Regions from separate parts of the Micromonospora sp. NPDC048905 genome, predicted to be linked through region 1. Evidence: riboswitches for the same ligand, from Rfam matches in the RefSeq annotation. Region 1 holds a riboswitch; each other region holds the start of a gene.
What was found. A riboswitch is a leader RNA that binds a small molecule or an ion and turns the genes downstream of it on or off. The one in region 1 is predicted to bind cyclic di-AMP.
Positions count from the first base shown of each region.

Region 2: it holds a riboswitch for cyclic di-AMP, as region 1 does, so the genes downstream of both, AB0C01_RS01890 (C39 family peptidase) here and AB0C01_RS17955 (NlpC/P60 family protein) in region 1, are expected to answer to the same signal.
Region 3: it holds a riboswitch for cyclic di-AMP, as region 1 does, so the genes downstream of both, AB0C01_RS22220 (hypothetical protein) here and AB0C01_RS17955 (NlpC/P60 family protein) in region 1, are expected to answer to the same signal.
Region 4: it holds a riboswitch for cyclic di-AMP, as region 1 does, so the genes downstream of both, AB0C01_RS14830 (hypothetical protein) here and AB0C01_RS17955 (NlpC/P60 family protein) in region 1, are expected to answer to the same signal.

Region 1 is NZ_JBEZFV010000006.1:223,456-228,147, reverse strand. It holds gene AB0C01_RS17965 (pyridoxamine 5'-phosphate oxidase family protein) at 25-585, opposite strand; gene dcd (dCTP deaminase) at 685-1,263, shown strand; gene AB0C01_RS17955 (NlpC/P60 family protein) at 1,327-2,367, opposite strand; cyclic di-AMP (ydaO/yuaA leader) riboswitch at 2,381-2,516, opposite strand; gene AB0C01_RS17950 (N-acetylmuramoyl-L-alanine amidase) at 2,751-4,692, shown strand, end outside.
Region 2 is NZ_JBEZFV010000001.1:415,275-419,966, reverse strand. It holds gene AB0C01_RS01900 (acyltransferase) at 1-938, shown strand, start outside; gene AB0C01_RS01895 (hypothetical protein) at 1,111-1,881, shown strand; cyclic di-AMP (ydaO/yuaA leader) riboswitch at 2,165-2,306, shown strand; gene AB0C01_RS01890 (C39 family peptidase) at 2,538-3,386, shown strand; gene AB0C01_RS01885 (alpha/beta fold hydrolase) at 3,512-4,258, shown strand; gene AB0C01_RS01880 (CDP-glycerol glycerophosphotransferase family protein) at 4,281-4,692, opposite strand, start outside.
Region 3 is NZ_JBEZFV010000008.1:193,989-198,680, reverse strand. It holds gene AB0C01_RS22235 (copper ion binding protein) at 1-46, opposite strand, end outside; gene AB0C01_RS22230 (metal-sensitive transcriptional regulator) at 142-438, shown strand; gene AB0C01_RS22225 (YibE/F family protein) at 626-1,996, shown strand; cyclic di-AMP (ydaO/yuaA leader) riboswitch at 2,163-2,293, shown strand; gene AB0C01_RS22220 (hypothetical protein) at 2,298-3,317, shown strand; gene AB0C01_RS22215 (carbonic anhydrase) at 3,375-4,097, opposite strand; gene AB0C01_RS22210 (MarR family winged helix-turn-helix transcriptional regulator) at 4,323-4,658, shown strand.
Region 4 is NZ_JBEZFV010000005.1:71,063-75,754, forward strand. It holds gene AB0C01_RS14815 (PfkB family carbohydrate kinase) at 1-798, opposite strand, end outside; gene AB0C01_RS14820 (SRPBCC family protein) at 987-1,454, shown strand; gene AB0C01_RS14825 (hypothetical protein) at 1,623-2,123, opposite strand; gene AB0C01_RS14830 (hypothetical protein) at 2,331-3,347, opposite strand; cyclic di-AMP (ydaO/yuaA leader) riboswitch at 3,404-3,535, opposite strand; gene AB0C01_RS14835 (cation diffusion facilitator family transporter) at 3,647-4,564, opposite strand; gene AB0C01_RS14840 (AAA family ATPase) at 4,672-4,692, opposite strand, start outside.

The DNA.
Region 1 (4,692 bases):
CATTCGCTGTCGCTGGGCCGTGGTCTAGGCGGCCGTGCACTGGACGTCGCGGCTGCGGCGGGTCGGGCGGGTCTGCGGCACGCTGAGCGGCGCGGGCGCCATCGCCGATGGCGCCCGCGGGTCGAGCCAGACCCGAACGGCCGGCCGGCCCGGCGCGAGGCCTGGGACGCCGGTGATGTGCTGCTCGCGGCGGGTCAGCATCGCCACGTCGATGGTGAACTCGAACAGCTGCCAGTCGACCTGCGGCTCGGCGCGGGCGCCCTGCGCCAACCGGGCGACTCGCGCCGGATCGGTCACCGGGCGGGCATGACCCGCCACGTATGCCTCGTCGTCGCTCTCCTCCGGCGGGAACGAGTGCAGCGCGTAGCGGCCGTCGCGTTCGAGGTCACGGCGCTTCGGGGAGTCGATGATGAAGCAGAACAGACCCTCGTCGGTGATGACCGGGGAGACCGGATGGACCCGGGGCCCGCCGTCGGCACGGACCGTGGCCAGATAGCCGAAGCCCGGCCCGTACTGCTGGAGGAGAACGCGGATCCCGTCGGCGAGTCGGGGCTCGTCGGCGGCGAATTCGGACCAGGAAGCCATGTGGGCATTCTATCGAACAAATGTACGAGCGGCGACCTCGACGCGCTGGTCACCGGCACCGAATTCGGGGGTTTTGAGGCCCGCGGCTAAGGTGGTCCGATGCTGCTCTCCGACCGCGACCTGGTCTCCGAGATCAAGGCCGGCACGCTGGGCCTGGAGCCGTTCGAGCCCACCCTGGTCCAACCTTCCAGCATCGACGTACGGCTGGACCGGCTTTTCCGGGTCTTCAACAACCACCTCTACACCCACATTGACCCGGCGATGCAGCAGGACGACCTGACGTCGGCGGTCGAGGTGCCCGACGGGGAGCCGTTCGTGCTGCACCCCGGGGAGTTCGTGCTCGCCTCGACGCTTGAGGTCATCTCGCTGGGCGACCAGCTCGCCGGCCGGCTGGAGGGCAAGAGTTCACTGGGGCGGCTCGGGCTGCTGACGCACTCCACCGCCGGCTTCATCGACCCCGGCTTCTCCGGTCACGTCACGCTCGAACTCTCGAACGTGGCGAACCTGCCCATCACTCTCTGGCCGGGCATGAAGATCGGGCAGCTCTGCATCTTCCGGCTCTCCTCGCCGGCCGAGCACCCGTACGGCTCGGCGGTCTACGGCTCGCGCTACCAGGGGCAGCGGGGGCCGACGCCCAGCCGCGCCTGGCAGCACTGGCGCACCTGGCCCACCCGCTGACCCCGTGAACGACAAGGGCCCGCCGCGACGAGTCGCGGCGGGCCCTTCGGTCAGTACCCCTGATCAGCCTGGACGGCCGTAGCTGTGGATCGGCCCGTCGTCGACCTTCTTCATCTTGACCGGTTGACCGGCCTGCGATGCGTGCACCACCCAGCCGCCACCGACGTACATGCCGACGTGGTGGATGTCGCTGTAGTAGAAGACCAGGTCGCCGGGGCGCAGGTCGGCCTTGCTGACGTTCTTGGTGACGCGGCTCTGCGCGGCGGCGTTGTGCGGCAGGGACACCCCGGCCTTCGCCCAGGCGGCCAGCATCAGCCCGGAGCAGTCGTACGAGTTCGGACCCTCGGCACCCCAGACGTAGGGCTTGCCGATCTGCGCGCAGGCGAACTTGACCGCCGTGCCCGCGGCGCCGCCGGGATAGCTGCCGGGGCAGGGAGCTGGGCGCAACGGACCGCCGCCACCGCTGCCGTACACCTTGAGGCGCAGCTTCTGCAGCTTGTCGATCTCCTCGTTGATCTGCTTCTTCTTCGCCGCCAACTGAGCCTCGGTACGGGTCAGCTGGGTCACCATCTCGTCGAGTGGCGCCTTCTGCCTGGCCAGCTCGTCGCGCAGGTCGGCCACCTCGCGGACGTCCTGCTGCTGGTTGTGCGCGAAGCGGTCGAGCATTTCGAGCTGGCCGACCACCTCGCTGGGTGACTGGCTGCCCAGCACCGCGTTGACGGTCAGCACGTTCTCACCCTTGTAGGCGCGTACGGCCAGGGCACTGACCTTGTCCATGGCGGCGTCGACCTGGCGCTCCAGCGGGGCGATCCGGGCGGCCAGCGCCTGGGCCTGCCTGCGCTTGTTGGCGAGGTCGATGCGGGTGGCGTTGTGCTGTTCGATGACCGGTTCGAGTTTGTTCCAGTCGGCGTCGATCTGGCGTTCGATCTCGGCGACGGACGGGTCGGCGTGGGCCGCCGTGGCGCTGCCGGTCAGGACGACGGCGACGCCGGCCAGGGCGGCGAGCGCGGTGGTGAAGCGGGACCAGCGTGGGCGCGGCGCGATCGACGGCGGGCCGGCTGCTGCCGACCGCTCGGACGACGGCCGCGGGGCATGGAGTGCCACCGGGGTTCCGTACTCCTTCTTCCTGACCGCCTACCGGGTTAGCTGACGGGTTCGGGCGGGAAGTGGGCGCCCTACCGCAGTGACTGCGGATTCACCCCGGGGGACATGGGTCCCCGGTTCGTTCGGAAACGACTCGGCGGTGTCGGACCGTTACCGCCCGGGCTGGACGGAGCTGCTATCGGGCCGACGAATGACCAGAGTAGAGACGCTTGTTACCACTCCGCAACCCGTGCGGCCGTGACACTCCGTACCGATCGGAGAGGATCACCGGCCGTAGGTGAAGAATTCTTTCCCAACGAGTCGACACATAGAAAGGTATTGACGCGGACTCCCGGACGGCGCGAGGGTGACCTCACCTTCATCCGTGAAATCTAGGGGGTTCGATGCACCATCCAACCCTGCTCCTCGGCCGGCGTGCGCTGCTCGCCGCCGCCGTGGTCGCCGCCGCGACCGCGGTCCCACCACCCGCAACCGCCGCCGCACCCACGGCCGACCGCCAGCAGCGGTACGCCGCCGCGGCGGCCGAGTACGGCGTACCGACCGACGTGCTGCTCGGCGTCTCCTACCTGGAGTCCCGCTGGGACAGCAACGCCGGCACACCCAGCACCAGTGGCGGCTACGGCCCCATGCACCTGACCGACGCCCGACACGTGACCGCCCTGCCCGTGGGCGGCCACCACGACACCGGCACCGAGGACCCGCGTGGCGACGACTCCCGCACCGCGCTGGCACCCGCGCCCCGGCCGGCCGAGGACCCGGCGCCACCCGCCGCCGCGTTGCAGACCGTGGATGCCGCCGCCGCGCTGACCGGCGCGACCCCCGACGCGCTGCGCACCGACGCCGACGTCAACATCCGGGGCGGGGCCGCGCTGCTGGCCTCGTACCAGCGGGAGTTGGGCGCGCCGGTCGGTGCCGGCACCGACCCGGCCAGCTGGTACGGCGCGGTGGCCCGCTACGCCGGCGCGGACAGCGCCGACGCCGCGGCGGCCTTCGCCGACGAGGTCTTCACCACCATCGGCAGCGGCGAGTCGCGGGTGACCGACGACGGCCAGCGGATCACGCTGCCGGCCCGGGCGATCCGGCCGCAGCGATCGTGGCTGGACCGGCTGGGTCTGCGTCGGCTCGCCCGCCCGGACGGGCTGGAATGCCCCCGGACCATCTCCTGCGAGTGGATCCCGGCGCCCTACGCGGCGTTCGGCGACGGGGACTACGGCAACCACGACCTGTCCGACCGGCCCGCCCGGCAGAAGATCGAGTACATCGTCATCCACGACACCGAGGGAAGCTGGGCCACCACCCTGCGACTCGTCCAAGACCCCACCTACGTGAGCTGGCACTACACGCTGCGCTCGGTGGACGGGCACATCGCCCAGCACGTCAAGACCAAGGATGTCGCCTGGCACGCCGGCAACTGGTACGTCAACGCCAAGGCGGTCGGGCTGGAGCACGAGGGCTTCGCGGCGCAGGGCACCTGGTACACCGAGGCGATGTACCGGACCTCGGCGAAGTTGGTCCGACACCTCGCGCTGCGGCTGGGCGTCCCGCTGGACCGCCAGCACATCATCGGCCACGACAACGTGCCCGGCACCATCGCCGCGAACGTCCGTGGAATGCACTGGGACACCGGCCCGTACTGGGACTGGAACCACTACTTCGAGCTGCTGCACGCGCCCCGGTTGGACACCGGCACCCCCGCCACCGGTCTGGTCCGGATCGACCCGGACTTCGCCACCAACCAGCCGGCGTTCGTCGGCTGCGTCACCGCCGGCGTGCCGTGCGCGCCACGCGGCTCCTCGGCGGTGGTGCTGCGCTCCGCGCCGGCCGCGGACGCGCCACTGGTGAACGACATCGCGCTCCGCCCCGACGGCACCCCGAACACCATGGAGGTGTCGGATCACGGCGCCCGCGCCTCCGCCGGTCAGACGTACGCGCTGGCCGGCCGGCAGGGCGACTGGACGGCGATCTGGTATCTCGGGCAACGCGCCTGGTTCCACAACCCGGCGTCCGCGCCCACCGCCAGCTGGACGGTCGGCGTGGTGGCCACTCCGAAGCCCGGCCGCACCACCATCCCGGTGTACGGACGGGCCTACCCGGAACAGGCGGCCTACCCGGCCGGCGTGCCCTACCAGACGATCTCGCCACTGCAGTACACCCTTGCCGCCGGGCAACGGTACGCCGTCGGCGCGGTGCTGCCGGGCGAGTACTACCGGGCCAGCACTGTCGATGGCTCCTCGCCCGGTGACTGGACGGTGATCCGCGGCAAGAACAGGTACGCGCAGATCCAGTTCGGCCACCGCATCATGTACGTCGACCTGGCCGACGTGC
Region 2 (4,692 bases), on a different contig from region 1:
GGGTTGCCAAGATCTACCCCAACCACCTGGTGCTGTTCATGGCGACGGTGCTTGTCGCCTGGTGGTTCGCCGACCCGGTCCTGCCGGCCGCCGCGCTGGAGAACCTGCTGCTGTTGCAGGCCTGGGACCCCCGGCCGGGCTGGTTCTACAGCATCAACACGGTGAGCTGGTCGCTGTCCTGCGAGTTCTTCTTCTATCTCTGCCTACCGTTGGTGCTGCCGCTGCTGCGCCGGGCCCGGCCGAAGCTGCTCTGGGCGCTGGTCGTCGCGATGCCACTGCTGATCCTCGCGCTCTGGCCGGCCCAACACCTGGTGCCGGAGGTGAGCCGGTGGTGGTTCACCCAGATCTTCCCGCCGGTCCGGTCGCTGGAGTTCTGGTTGGGCGCGGTGGCGGCCGAGCTGATGCGCCGGGGTCTCTGGCGTGGCCCCGGGCTGACCTGGGCCAGCGTCATCTTCGTGGGCGTCTGGGCAGCGGCCGCGCAGTGGATTCCCGCGGAGCTGTGGACCACGCTGCTCGCGGTCGCGTACCTGTTGGTGATCACCGCCGCCGCGGACGCGGACGTGCGGGACCGGCGGTCGCCGTGGCGGTCGCGGCCGCTGGTCTGGCTCGGTGAGGTCTCCTTCGCCTTCTACCTGGTCCACGTGCTGGTGATGACGAGCGTGCTGCGCTTCACCGGCGACTGGGGGATCGGCTTCGAGGGGTGGCGCGGGCCGGCCGTGGTGCTCGGCTTCCTGCTGGTGACCCTGCTCCTCGCCGCGCTGCTGCATCGCTACGTCGAAACCCCGATGATGCGCCGGCTCGCGCCGCGCCGCCCGGCCCGATCGGCGTCCGTCCCCGGACAACGCACGGCCGGAACCCGGGCCACCGGCGACGTCGCCCCCGACACCGGCGGACCCGACCAGACCGACAGTCGATCAACGTACGCGGACACCCGCTGACACCGTCCACCCTGGTCAGGGGGCTCGGCGCGGCGCGCGTCGACACGCCCGCGGTCGATGCGCCCGGGTCGGCACGACGGTAGCGTGGGGACGTGGCTTCCGGTCGCGCTCACCGTGGCCAGGTGGCCGACGGGGCTCCCCATCGCTCTGCTTCCTCAGCGAGGTGCCGACCATGGAGACCACCGTCTTCTACCAGTTCGTAACCGAGGTACCGCAGGCCGCTGCCATCTGGTCGGCCCTGTTCCTGCTGGCGCTCGGCGTGCTCGCCGTGCTTGTCGCCCGGCCCGAAGAGGACCGGCCCACCGCCGACCCGTCCCCGGCCGTGCCGACCGCGCGTGAGGTGGCGGCGGCCGCGATCGTCGACCGGCGCCGGTACGCCGAGGAGGTGGCCGTCGCGGCGGCCGGCGCGGCCCGGACGGCCCAGCGGCGACGCGATGCCTGGCTGGCCAGTCAGGAGCAGGCCGAACGCGCCTGGGCGCGCTACGACGAGGCGGACACCGCCGCGCGCCGCTTCGCGGGGTCCGGGGCGCTGCCCAGCCCGGCCACGCCCCGCACCCCCGCCGAGTACGCCGCCCGGGAGCGCTACCTGCACCGCGCGGCCACGGCGGCGTACTGGCGGGGCGACCTGAGCATGGCGCAGCTCAGCGACGTGTTCGGGCACCGGCACGGCTGGGATCCCCGGCGGCACCCGGTCGAGCAGGAAGCGCTGCTCAGCCGGTCGATCCGGGACGCGAGACGGGCCGACCACCAGGCCGCCGCCAGCGCGGAGCGGGCCGCCTGGCGGGCTGCGGAACTGGCCGCCGAGTCGGCGCGCACCCTTGCCGAGGAGGCGTGCGCGGCAACGGCCCGGCTGCGGCCGAGTCGGGCACCCGCCCGCCGGCTGGTGCGCGGGGCGGCCCGTCCCGCCGTGGTGGCACGCTGGCGCCCGGCCCGCGCGGGTTGAGCCCGATCTGTTGTGTGAGCCCGGTCACGGAATGTGGAATCGGGCGTCCGGCACGTTCGGCGCGATTGTTCCCGGGATTCTGACCGCAGTTTCGGCGACCTGTCCGGTTGTCGCCCACAGGCGTCACCGTAACCGCTTGTCCCATCGAGTCACATCAGCGGCAGAACGCGCAGAAATTGTCGCGCCGATTCGGGTTTACGCAGGTGAACCTGGCTTGGCATGGTGTGAACGGGCCAGTAGTGTCGTCCCGTCCGGTGCGGTAACCGATCGCAACAGGCGACGCCGCGCCGACCCGCTCAATCGTCATGAACGAACCGGGGACCCATCAGTACGTCCGGGGTGAATCCGCGAGCCACGGCCCGCGGTAGGGCGATCTTCCCGCCCGAATCCGTCAGCTAACCCGGTAGGCGGTGTCGGAAGGAGTTCCATCCTCGTGCAGCACCTCTCCACCCCTCGGCTGTTCCCTCGCCTCCACGGCACAGCGGTGCCCCCGCTCATCCGTCCAGTGACGGTGAGCTGACCCCCCGGGTCATCGCCTCACCGCCCGGCCACGCCGGGCGTTCCCCTGAGCGGTTCACCACCCGCGGACCACCGTCCGCGCGATGGCGCCTGCCCGGATACCGGTCCGGCCCCGGTGTGCCGCTCTCCCCCCGACCGTGGAGGACCCCGTGAAGCACACCATGCAGCGTCAGCTCCGCCGCCTCGCGACCGAGCGCCCGTACCAGATCGTCGCCGCCTCCGCCGCGGCCCTCGTGCTCGCCGCCACCACCGGCACCCTGCTCGCCACCGCCGACGACGCGCCGGCCGGCCAGCGCACCGCGACCACTGTCGCCGAGATGCGCACCGACGTCGCCGCCTCCCGGGGCGAGGTGCGGGACGCGTCTCCGTCGGCGAGCGCCGCGCCGAGCAGCGCCGCCCCGGCCACCAGCGCCGCGGCGCCCGCCGCCAAGGCCAGCAGCAACCCGGACCTGACCCGGAAGCCGGAGCGGCCGAAGCCGCCCGCGACAAAGGTGCTCGACTACGAGTACGAGGCGCAGAACACGTACTACAACTGCGGCCCGGCGGCCACCCGCAACGCGCTCAGCGCCACCGGGATCGACCGGACCCAGGAGGAACTCGGCGCCGAACTGGGCACCACCGAGATGGGCACCAACTCGGCCGAGGACACCACCCGGGTGCTCAACGCCGAGGTGAAGGGCTCCCCGTACCGGACCCGGATGTTCGTCGGCGCGCCCAGCCCGGCGCAGATGGACCGCCTCCAGGCCGACGTCGTCAAGGCCATCACCGACGGCCGCGGCGTGGTCGCCAACGTCGTCGGGGACGCCACCGACACCGACGGCTCCTGGCACTCCTACGGCGGCGGCCACTACATCGCCGTCGTGGGTTACAAGGACAACGGCCGCACGGTACGCATCGCCGACTCGGCGAACCCGGCCGACCCGTCGTACTGGGTCACCACCATCGACCTGGCCAACTGGATCGCCAGCCGGGGCTACTCCGCCTGACCCGGCACGCTGACCGCCACGGGCGCCGTCCCTCACGAGGGGCCGGCGCCCGTCGCGTCCTCCACGGCGGTACGCCCCCGTCGACGACTCTCGTCCCTGGCCGTGAACCGTGGGAGACTGCGGCCGTGGTGGATGAATCGGGTGGTCACGCCGGTCGACGGCCGGTCCTGCTGCTGTTGCACGGCCTGGGGGCCACCGGTGACGTGTGGTTGCCCTGGGCGCCGTACCTGGAGCAACACTGGCCCGGCCGGTGGCTGGCACCGGACCTCGCGGGCCACGGCTGGGCGTCGCCGCTGCCGTCGTACTCCTTCGCCGGCTTCGCCGAGCGGATCGCGCCGGCCCTCGCCCCCGACGACCGGCTCGTCGTGCTCGGGCACTCGCTGGGTGGCGTGGTGGGCCTCGCGTTGGCCGCGCGCGACGCCGGTATGCCGGTGGACGCGGTGGTCGGCTTGGGGATCAAGGCGCTCTGGTCGCCCGCCGAACTGGAACGGGCCGCCGAACTGGCCGCCCGCCCGGTGAGCTGGTTCGCCAGCCGTACCGAGGCGGCCCGCCGCTACCTGCGCGTCTCCGGGCTGGCCGGCCTGCTCCCGCCGGACCACCCGGTGGTGGACGCCGGCCTCCGTCAGGTCGACGGCCGGTGGCGGCTCGCCATGGATCCGAACGCCTTCGCCGTCGGCGAGCCCGACCTGACCGGACTGCTGACGGCGACCGACGTACCGGTGCTGCTGGCGCGCGGCGAGCACGACCCGATGGTCACCGACGCGCAGCTCAAGGAGTACGGCGTGCCGGTCGCCACGCTGCCCGGTCTCGGGCACAACGCGCACGTGGAGAACCCGGCGGCCGTGCTGGCGCTGCTCGACGCGTACCGCTGAGGGTTTGGGCCGTCAGCCCGGGTCAGGCGAGGGGGGAGAGCTGCGGCGAGCGTTCGGCCGCGGGGTCCTCCGACGCCGTCAGCTCCCGGCGCGCGGCGGTCAGGAACGCCTCGGCGTACGACGTGGCGGGGAAGTCACCCAGGTAACGCCGGCGGGTGGCCCAGCGCTCCGCGGCCAGCGGGTCGGTGTCCAGCAGCGCGGTCAACACCTCGTCCACGTTGGACAGATCGCGGCGCAGCACGTAACCCGACGCGGCCAGCGGGAACCGCTCGGTGAACCGGTCGCCCTCGTCGCCCATGTCGGTGACCGCGTACGGCTTGCTGGAGTAGAGGTAGTCCGAGATCACCCCGGACACGTCGGAGATCAGCGCGTCGGACCGGTTCACGCACTCGGTCAGGCTCAGCTCGCGGGCCGTCGCACCGACGACGTGCTGG
Region 3 (4,692 bases), on a different contig from region 1:
AGTGCCCACAGGTCATTCCCTGCACCTGGAACGTCGTGTTGACCATCGGATCGTCTCCTTCGCCGTACCGGTACCCGGTGGGGGTATCACCACCGGACTGCACCGTACCATACCCCCCAGGGGTAGGCTATCCTGGTCGGCATGAGCGCACCCACTCCGATCCGCGGGTACACCGCCAGCAAGGACCAGCTGCTCGCGCGCCTCCGCCGAGTCGAGGGTCAGGTCCGCGGCATCGAGAAGATGGTCGACGACGACCGTTACTGCATCGACGTGCTCACCCAGATCTCCGCGATCCAGGCCGCCCTGGACAAGGTGGCGCTGGGGCTGCTCGACGGGCACGCCCGGCACTGCATGCACGAGGGGGCCGCCGAGGGTCGGGCCGACGAGATGGCCACCGAGATGATGGCGGCGGTCGGCCGGCTGATGAAGCGCGGTTGACGACACGCCCGCGGGTGCCGGCACCCGCGGGCGCGAGGTCCGGGCAACCGGGGCCGGGCACTGACCGTCCGTGATCGCGTGGTCGTCGGTCCGCGATCCGCCGCGCCTCGCGCCGCCTTTCGGCGAGGACACTGAACCGCGCGGCGCGCTGACACGTATCCCGCACCGGATCGTTGGGAGTCTCGACTTGGGTTCCGACCATGCCCGTCCCGCTCCGTCCGCCCCGCCCCGGGTGCGACGGATCCTCGTCATGACCGTGGTGCCCCTCTTCGTCGCCACCGTGGTCGCCGCGGCGCTGCTCTGGCCGCGCGGAGGAGAACCGCAGACCGACGGCGGAGCGGACGTGCCGCGCTACGCCGGCACGGTGACGCGGGTGGTGACCGAGCCGTGCCCGCCGCTGCCGGAGAGCCCCGAGGGCACACCCAGAGTCGGCACCGGGCCGTGCGGCACTGTCGACGTCCGCGTGGACGAGGGACCCGCCGCCGGCCAGCAGGTGCAGACACCGGTGCCCGACGGGCCGGGCGCGCCACGTGTCGACGTCGGCGACGAGATCATCCTGGTCGAGTTGACCGATCCGACCGATCCCACGGTCAGCAACTGGAACATCGCCGAGCATCAGCGCGGCACCCCGCTGGTGTGGCTGGCGGTGGTCTTCGCCGCCGCGATCGTCGCGTTCGGCCGGTGGCGGGGGTTGGCCGCGCTCGCCGGGTTGGCGGCCAGCTTCGCCATCCTGCTCACCTTCGTGCTGCCGGGCATCGGCGCCGGCCGGTCACCGCTCCTGGTGGCGGTGGTCGGTGCCGCCCTGATCATGTTCGTGGTGCTCTATCTGACCCACGGCGTCACCGCGCAGACCTCGGTCGCGGTGCTCGGCACCCTGGGCAGCCTGGTGCTGACCGGCGCGCTCGCCACCGTCGCCACCGCGGCGACCCACCTCACCGGCTTCGGCAGTGAGGACGCCACGACACTGTCGATGTTCCAGGGTGACGTGGACCTGCACGGCCTGCTGCTCGCCGGGATCATCATCGGTTCGCTCGGGGTGCTCGACGACGTGACGGTCACCCAGGCGGCCACCGTCACCGAGCTGTCGAACGCCAATCCCGGGCTGACCCGCTTGCAGCTGTACCGCGCGGCGACCCGCGTCGGCCGGGCGCACATCGCCTCCACTGTCAACACCATCGTGCTGGCGTACGCGGGCGCGTCGCTGCCCCTGCTGCTCCTGCTCACCGCCGACGCGCGGCCGATCGGGCAGTTGCTCACCAGCGAGTTCCTCGCGCAGGAGATCGTCCGCAGCGCGGTCGCCACCCTCGGGCTGATCGCCGCCGTGCCACTGACCACCGGGCTGGCCGCGATCGTGACCGCCGCCGGGCGCACCGAGACCACGCCGCCCGCCGAGGTCGCTCGGCCGCGCCCCCAGGCCGACCGGGCGGAGGCGCTGGCCGCCCTCAGCTCACCGCGCACCTCTCGACCCGACGAGCCGGACCAGACGCGGACCCCGCCCCCATCCACCGCCACCGACGGGTGGCCGGAGTCGAACAGGAGCACGGATACGGCATGGTGACACTCCTCAGCGTGACCAGATCGGGCCTCCCCCCTGAGAACCGCGTCACTGGTCACCCAACGCTATGGCGAAATGACACTTTTGGTCGGCATCCAGGCGTAGCTCACCCAGTCGACTCTCGGGTAACCTCGCTGCCGGTTACCGATGAAGGCGCGAAGCGGCGCCTGCGGTGCCACCGCCCAATCGCCAACCGGCGAGCCGGGGACCCAGGTGTGTGGGGTGAATCCGCGTCAGCGGTAGGGGCCACTTCCGCCCCGAACCCGTCAGCTAACCCGGTCGGCGGTCGACGGAAGGGAACATTGTGACGGCACCCCTACGCCGCTGGCTGACACCCGTGGTGGCCGTGATCGCCGCACTGACCGTGCTCGCCGGCCCCCTCCCGGCCCACGCCGCCCCGACGACCCCCACACCGTCCGGGCACGAGGAGGACGACGAGCCCAAGCTGCTCAACGACGTCATCGAGCAGGTGAACCGCGACTACTCCGCCGCCAAGTCCAAGTTGGACAAGTCCAAGAAACGGCAGTTGGAGTTGGCGCTGGAGGTGGACCGGGCCAAGGCCGACCTGGACGCGCTGGCGCCACAGGTCGGGCAGATCGCCTCCCAGTCGTACCGGACCGGTCGGATCGGTGCGCTGGCGATGCTGCTCGAGAGCAACGCCCCGGACACGTTCGTGCAGCGCGCCGCGATGCTCGACGAGATCAACATGGTGAACGAGAACAAGCTCGCCGAGGTCAACGCGGTGAAGGCCCGTGCCGAGCAGGCCAAACTGCTCCTCGACACCGAGGTCCGCGAGCAGCAGAAGCAGACCGCCGTGATGGCCAAGCGCAAGAGCGAGGCCGACAAGGCGCTCGCCCTGGTCGGCGGCAAGGGCTTCACCGGCGGCCTGGTGGACGCCACCTCGCCGGTCGCCAAGATCGGCCCGGGTCGCACCGCCGACGGCGACTGGAAGGCGCAGTCCTGTAGCGAGAAGGACCCCACCACGTCCGGCTGCGTCACGCCGCGCACACTGCACGCGTACAAGGAGGTCAGGCGGGCCGGCTTCACCCGGTTCGTCGGCTGTCACCGCAATGGTGGACCGTACGAGCACCCGAAGGGCCGCGCCTGCGACTGGTCGCTCCAGAAGAGCGGCTTCTCACCCTGGCACAACGAGGACACCCGGACGTACGGCAACAACGTCGCCGCGTTCCTCATCCGCAACGCGGACCGGCTCGGCATCTACTACGTGATCTGGAACCGGCAGATCTGGTTCCCGGCGACCGGCTGGAAGTCGTACAGCGGGCCGTCGAACCACACCGACCACGTGCACATGTCGATGCTCTGACCCGCAGCATCCTTCGTCGAGGGCCGTTCCGCGTCGCGCGGGGCGGCCCTCGACGCGTCAGGCGGCCGCGACCGGTTCGGCTGACGCGGTCGGCACGCCGAGCGCCGCGAAGCCGGCCGGCACGGCGGCCACCGGGCGCACCACCCCGGCGGCGAGCCGGTACGACACACCCACCACCGCGCACCGTCCCTGCGCCACCTCGGCGGCCAGCACGGGCGACTGCCCGAGCAGCGCCTCGACGGTCTGCGCGATGTGGATGTCGACGATCCCGTCGATGTCGTCCACGCCCTCGGTCTCGGCCCGGCGCAGGCTGGGCAGCACGGCATCGACGACCGCGCCCAGGTGCCCGGGGGGCTGGGTGCCGGTCGCGACGGTCTCCCGCGCCGCCTGCACCGCCCCGCACGAGTCGTGGCCGAGCACCACCACCAGCGGGGTGCCGAGGACGGTCACCGCGTACTCCACGCTGCCGAGCACCTCCGGACCGGCCGTGTGCCCGGCCGTGCGGACCACGAACAGGTCACCCAGCCCCCGGTCGAAGATGATCTCGGCGGCCAGCCGGGAGTCGGAGCAGCCGACGATCACCGCGAACGGATGCTGCCCGTCGGCCACGGCGGACCGGCGCCCGGCGTCCTGGTTGGGGTGGCGCGGGACCCCGCTGACGAAGCGCTGGTTGCCGGCGGTCAGCTCGGCGTACGCCCGGGCCGGCTCGGTGGGTGCGGACGCCTGGTCGGCGATCCGCTGCGAACCCGGCTGGCCGCCGGGAGTTCCAGGACGACTCATCCCCGCACCTCGTCTTCATGCGTCTGACCTGGTCAGAGGGCTTATCAGCGGGCCGGCGGCGGCGCTGGCTCGGGCTCCACCGTCACACGCACCGTAAGATGCGTCAAGGTATGCGTGATTTAGATTTCATACGTTGACACCGGTTCGACCCCTGGGTGCCGCACCGGACGCACGACGGGCGAGACTCCCGGGGGCAGGGCGGACGCCCGGAGAGGCGGTCACACGATGGCGAGCACGGCGACGGGTGCCACCGGCGGCGGGCGGAACTGGACGTTCCTCACCAACCACGGGCACGTGCTGCTGGCCATCGCCCGCGACCCCACCGCCCGGCTACGCGACGTCGCTGCGGAGGTCGGGGTGACCGAACGGGCCGCGCAGGCGATCGTCGCCGACCTGGAGGCGGAGGGTTACCTGCACCGCACCCGCGTCGGACGGCGCAACGAGTACACCCTCAACCCGGCCGGTCGGTTCCGGCACCCCGCCGAGGCCGACCGCCAGGTCGGTGACCTGCTCGCGCTGTTCGCCGAAACGCCCACCACGGAGGTCGCCCCCGAGGTCTGACCCACGCGACACCCACCCTCCACAGTGCACATGG
Region 4 (4,692 bases), on a different contig from region 1:
CCGGATGTCCCCGCCCCGGGCCACGACGGCGGCCACCCCGGCGGTCATCGAGTCGCCCGCACCGCGCGGATCGGCGGCCTCCAACCGGGGCATCTCGACCTCGAACAACTCGCCGTCGATGAGCGCCAACGCCGGCTGTTCGGCCCGGCTCACCACCACCGTCTCGGCGCCGGCGGCGTGCAGTTCGTACATGGCCCGGGTCAGCTCCAGGCTGTCGTCGCTGCAGGCGCGGCCGTCGCGGATCAGCTCCTCGTGACTCACCTTGAGGAAGAACACACCGCTCTCCAACACCGCGCCGAGGTGGTCGCCGGAGAGGTCGACCACCACCCGGCCGCCGTTGGCGGCGAGGTCGGCGGCGAAGCGCCGGTACAGATCGGCCGGGACCAGCCACGGCTCGTTCGGCCCACTGAGGATGCTCACCGCGGCCCGCAGGCCCTCGCCGAGGGCCAGGTTGTACAGCTCGTCCAACTCGTGTCGGCTCAACGGCTGCCCCGGTATGTCGGCGATCTCCTGCCGCGAGCCGTCCCGGCGGTCGTGCACGTACCCGCCGCTGCCGGAGTCACGGACCACCACCTTCAGGTCCACGCCCTCGCTGACCAGGAGCGGCTCCAGCACCTGACCGATCTCGCCGCCGAGGGCGGCGCAGAGCACCACGTCGACACCGAGCGACATCGCCATCCGCGCCTGCCAGACGCCCTGCCCGCCGGGGTGCAGATGCAGCTCGGGGTGCTCGTTCGGCTGGTCCACGGTGACCGTGAGCTGCGGGGTGGGCGCGAAGACCATCACGTGCCCGCTCATCCGTCGTCGCCACTCATGATGCCGCCCTCCTGCACGGTTGGGTGATTCCTCACCAACCGACCCTAATGCGACATCTGGCGGCGGGGCATCCCATCGGCCGCGGTTCGCCCTGGCATCGGCGGCCGTCGGGCGTTGCCAGGCAGACATCGGTACGGGACGATCGTGCGACACGCGACGGTGGGAGAAGAGTGCTCAGCAGCGATACCTTCAGCTACACCGTCCAGGCCCGGTGCACGCTGGCCGACGCCGCGGCGATGCTCAGCGACCTGACCCGACAGGGCGAACTGCATCCGCTGATCGTCCAGGTCCGCCAACTGCCGCCCCGACCCGGCGCCCGGGCCAGCTACACGATCAACGACAGGCTGGTGGCCGGCCCACTGCGCTTCCGGACCACGTACCACGCGGACGTGCTGATCAGCGAGCACGACGAGATCGTCACGGTGGCCCGCCAGTGGCCCGCCACCACGGTGCGCAACCACACGCGACTGCGCGCCGAGCCGGAGGGTCTGGTCCGGATCGACGTCGAGATCACCCTGACCGCGCCGACGCCGCTGTTCCGGTACGCGTTCCGCCAGGCGCGGGCCGCTCACCTCGCCCTCGCCGCCCGCCTCGGCCCGGCCCTCGACCGAGCCGGTGACCCACCACCCCCAGCCTGACCGCCCCCGCCCCGCCGCCCCCGGCCTGGCCCCTCCACGCCGCCGTCCCGCCTCATGATCGTGCTCGATCCAGGATGTAGTGGCCTGCGGGCGTCGGGAGGCCACTACATCCTGGTTTTAGCGCGATCTCGGCGGCGCGATCTCGGCAGCCTGGTCGTGGTGGCGCGGTCACGGGTTGCGGCCGTGGCCTGCCAGGGCGGGTCGGGCGGCGGGACGTCGGCCCCACGGCTTGTACGTGGACAGCACCGTCGCGATGATCATCAAGGTCGTCGACACCGCCGGCGCGATGACCAGGTCCACGCGGTCCCGGGCGGGGAGGGTGGCGCCCACCGCACCGGCGTGCCGCAGATTCGGCGTGAGCAGGAACAACACCAGCCCGACCATCACCGTGGTGAGCACGAGCTTGGCCAGCACCCAGCGATGGCGCCACAGCCCCCACGGGGTGAGTAGCGCGCTGGCGACCCCGATCAGCCAGACCAGGACGCTCAGCGGCGCGAACAGCACCGTGCCGACCAGCGCCGTGACCGGGTAGACCACCGCCGGGTCGGCGCCCCGCTGCACGGCGATGCCGAGGGTGAGGAGCACCAGGTCGGCGCCGAGCCAGCCGAGCGAGGTGACCAGGTGCAGGGTGAGGAGCCCCTTGCGGGCGGTGGGTGGGATCCGACGCATACCGCGATGCTGCCCGCCGACCCGCGCCGGGTCGTCCGACCGCCGACGACATCCGGGGTACGCCCGGCGACGTACCCCGGCCCGGCGACACCATCCTGATCAACACGACAATCGCCGACTCCGGGGTATCCCGTCGTCCGGACACCCCGGAGTCGGCGACCGCGAGTGGATCACCCCCGGACCGGTCCGGGGGAGCCGTCGGGTGGGTCAGTAGACCGACAGGTGTACGTGGTTGGTGTGGTCGGTGGACGGGGTCCCGCTCGCGCCGCTGTACGACTTCCACCCGCTGCTGGGCAGCCAGATCTGCCGGTACCAGATCACGTACAGCACGGCGAGCCGGTCGGCGTTGCGGATGAAGTACGCGGCCAGGTTGTTGCCGTACGTCTTGTCGCCGCCGGTGGCGTTGCCGCCGAAGCCGCTCGCCTGGGCGGCGAAGTCGCAGGCCCGGCCCTTGGGATGTTCACCGGAGCCGCTGGGGCGGTGACAGGAGACGTACCGGGTGAAGCCGGCGGCCTTGGCCTGGTTGAGCGCGTGCAGGGTGCGCGGGGTGATGCAGCCGTTGGCGGGGGTGGGGTCGTTGACGCTGCACGACTCGGATGGCCAGGAGCCGTCGGAGTTGCGGGGTGCCGCCTTCGCGTTGGCGGTGGAGGTGCCCCGGTTGGAGCCGCTGTCGGCGGTGGGCTGCGGCTTGGGGGTGTTGGCCACGGTCAGGGCCCGTTCGGCCTGGTCCTTGCGCTTGGCCATCACCGCGACCTGCTTGCGCTGTTCGGTGATCTCGCCGTTCAGGGCGGTCCGGGTGCGGTTGGCCTGGTCCTTGGTGGCGAGCAGATCGCGCAGCACTCGGTCCTCGTTGGCGGCCACCGCCTCCAGGGCGGCGGCCCGGTCCATGAAGCCCTCCGGGCTGTTGCTGTTGAGTAGCGCCGACACCGCGCCGAGCCGGCCGGTGCGGTACGCCACGCCGGCGATCTGACCGACCTTGCCGTCGCGCTGGGCCAGCTCGACCTCGATGGTCTTCAGTTGGGTGGCGAGTTGCTGCTGCCGCTGCACGGAGGTGTCCAGAGCGCGCTTCGCGTCCAGGTAGCCCTTGCTGGCTGCCTCGAGTTGGGCGCGGAGCGAGGGGGTGCCGCCCTCCTCGTCGGAGTCGGGTGCGGCTGCGGCCCGCAGGCCGGTCGGGGGAGCGGCCGAGGCGGTGCCGGCCGGGATCGCGACGCCGAGGGCGAACATCGCGACGATCAGGGCCGCCAGTCGGGCGGCGGGTGGTCGTGCTGGTGCCACTGCGCATGTCCTTCCGTCAGCCGCCGACCGGGTTAGCTGACGGGTTCGGGACGGAAGATCCCTACCGCTGACGCGGATGCACCCCAGGAACGTGGTTCCCCGGTTCGCCCGGTTGGGCGATTAGGCGGCGGCCGCCACCGGCGCCTGGAGGGCGCCGCCTGGTGGAGGCCGGGACCGAGCCTACCGGTGCGGGTGGGGCGGCTGCAGCCGATGTGACGGACGGTGCGTACGTCGTCACGAGAAAAGTGTCACCACTCGATCGAGCCGCAGGCTCCGGAGGCGGCGCCGGGCTCGATCTGCAACGTCGCGTGTTCGATCCGGAAGTCGTCGTGCAGGGCGGTACGCGCTGCGGTGAGCACCGCGCCGACCTCGGCGCCGGGTGCCATGGTCAGGTGCGCGGAGGCCACGTCCATGCCGGAGGTGAGCGTCCAGACGTGCAGGTCGTGCACCTCGACCACCCCGGGGACCGCGGCCAGCCGGTCGTGCACGGCGGTCACCTGGAGGTGCTCCGGGGCGGCCTGCACCAGGATGCGGACGGCGGCCCGTGCCAGCCGCCAGGTGCGCGGCAGGATGAACACGCCGATGGCGACGGCGACCAGTGGGTCGGCCCACCACCAGTCGGTGACGGAGATGAGGAGCGCCGCGCCGATCACGCCGAGTGAGCCCAGCAGGTCGCCGAGCACCTCCAGGTAGGCGCCCTGGATGTTGATGCTCTCCCGGGCTCCGGCGCGGAGCAGGGCGAAGGCGGCGATGTTGGCGAGCAGGCCGAGCACGGCCACCACGAGCATCGGGCCGGCGACGACCTCGTGCGGGTCGCCGAAGCGGCGGATCGCGGTGATCAACACGTAGATCGCGACGCCGGAGAGCAGAACGGCGTTGGCCAGCGCGGCGAGGACCTCGAGTCGGTAGAGCCCGAAGGTGCGCTGGGGGTCGATGGTGGCCCGGCGGGTCGCGGTGATCGCGGCGAGCGCCATCCCGATGCCGAGCACGTCGGTGAACATGTGTCCGGCGTCGGAGAGCAGGGCGAGTGAACCGGTGTGCAGGGCGGTCACCGCCTCGACCACCATCAGGGCGGCGAGCAGCCCGAATGCCGCCCAGAGTCGACCCCTGTGCTGGTGTGCGGCATTGGCGACCGACCCATGGTGGTGGTCATGACCTGCGCCCACGAGATCCACCTTCCGCCGCCGGTTGGGGCCCGGTCAAATGTATGCTCACATCGCTATGTATGCAAGTGTGGCGTGGACCGCTGGTCCGCCGGGCGAGACGCGCCGGATCAGCCGGTTGGATCGATGGT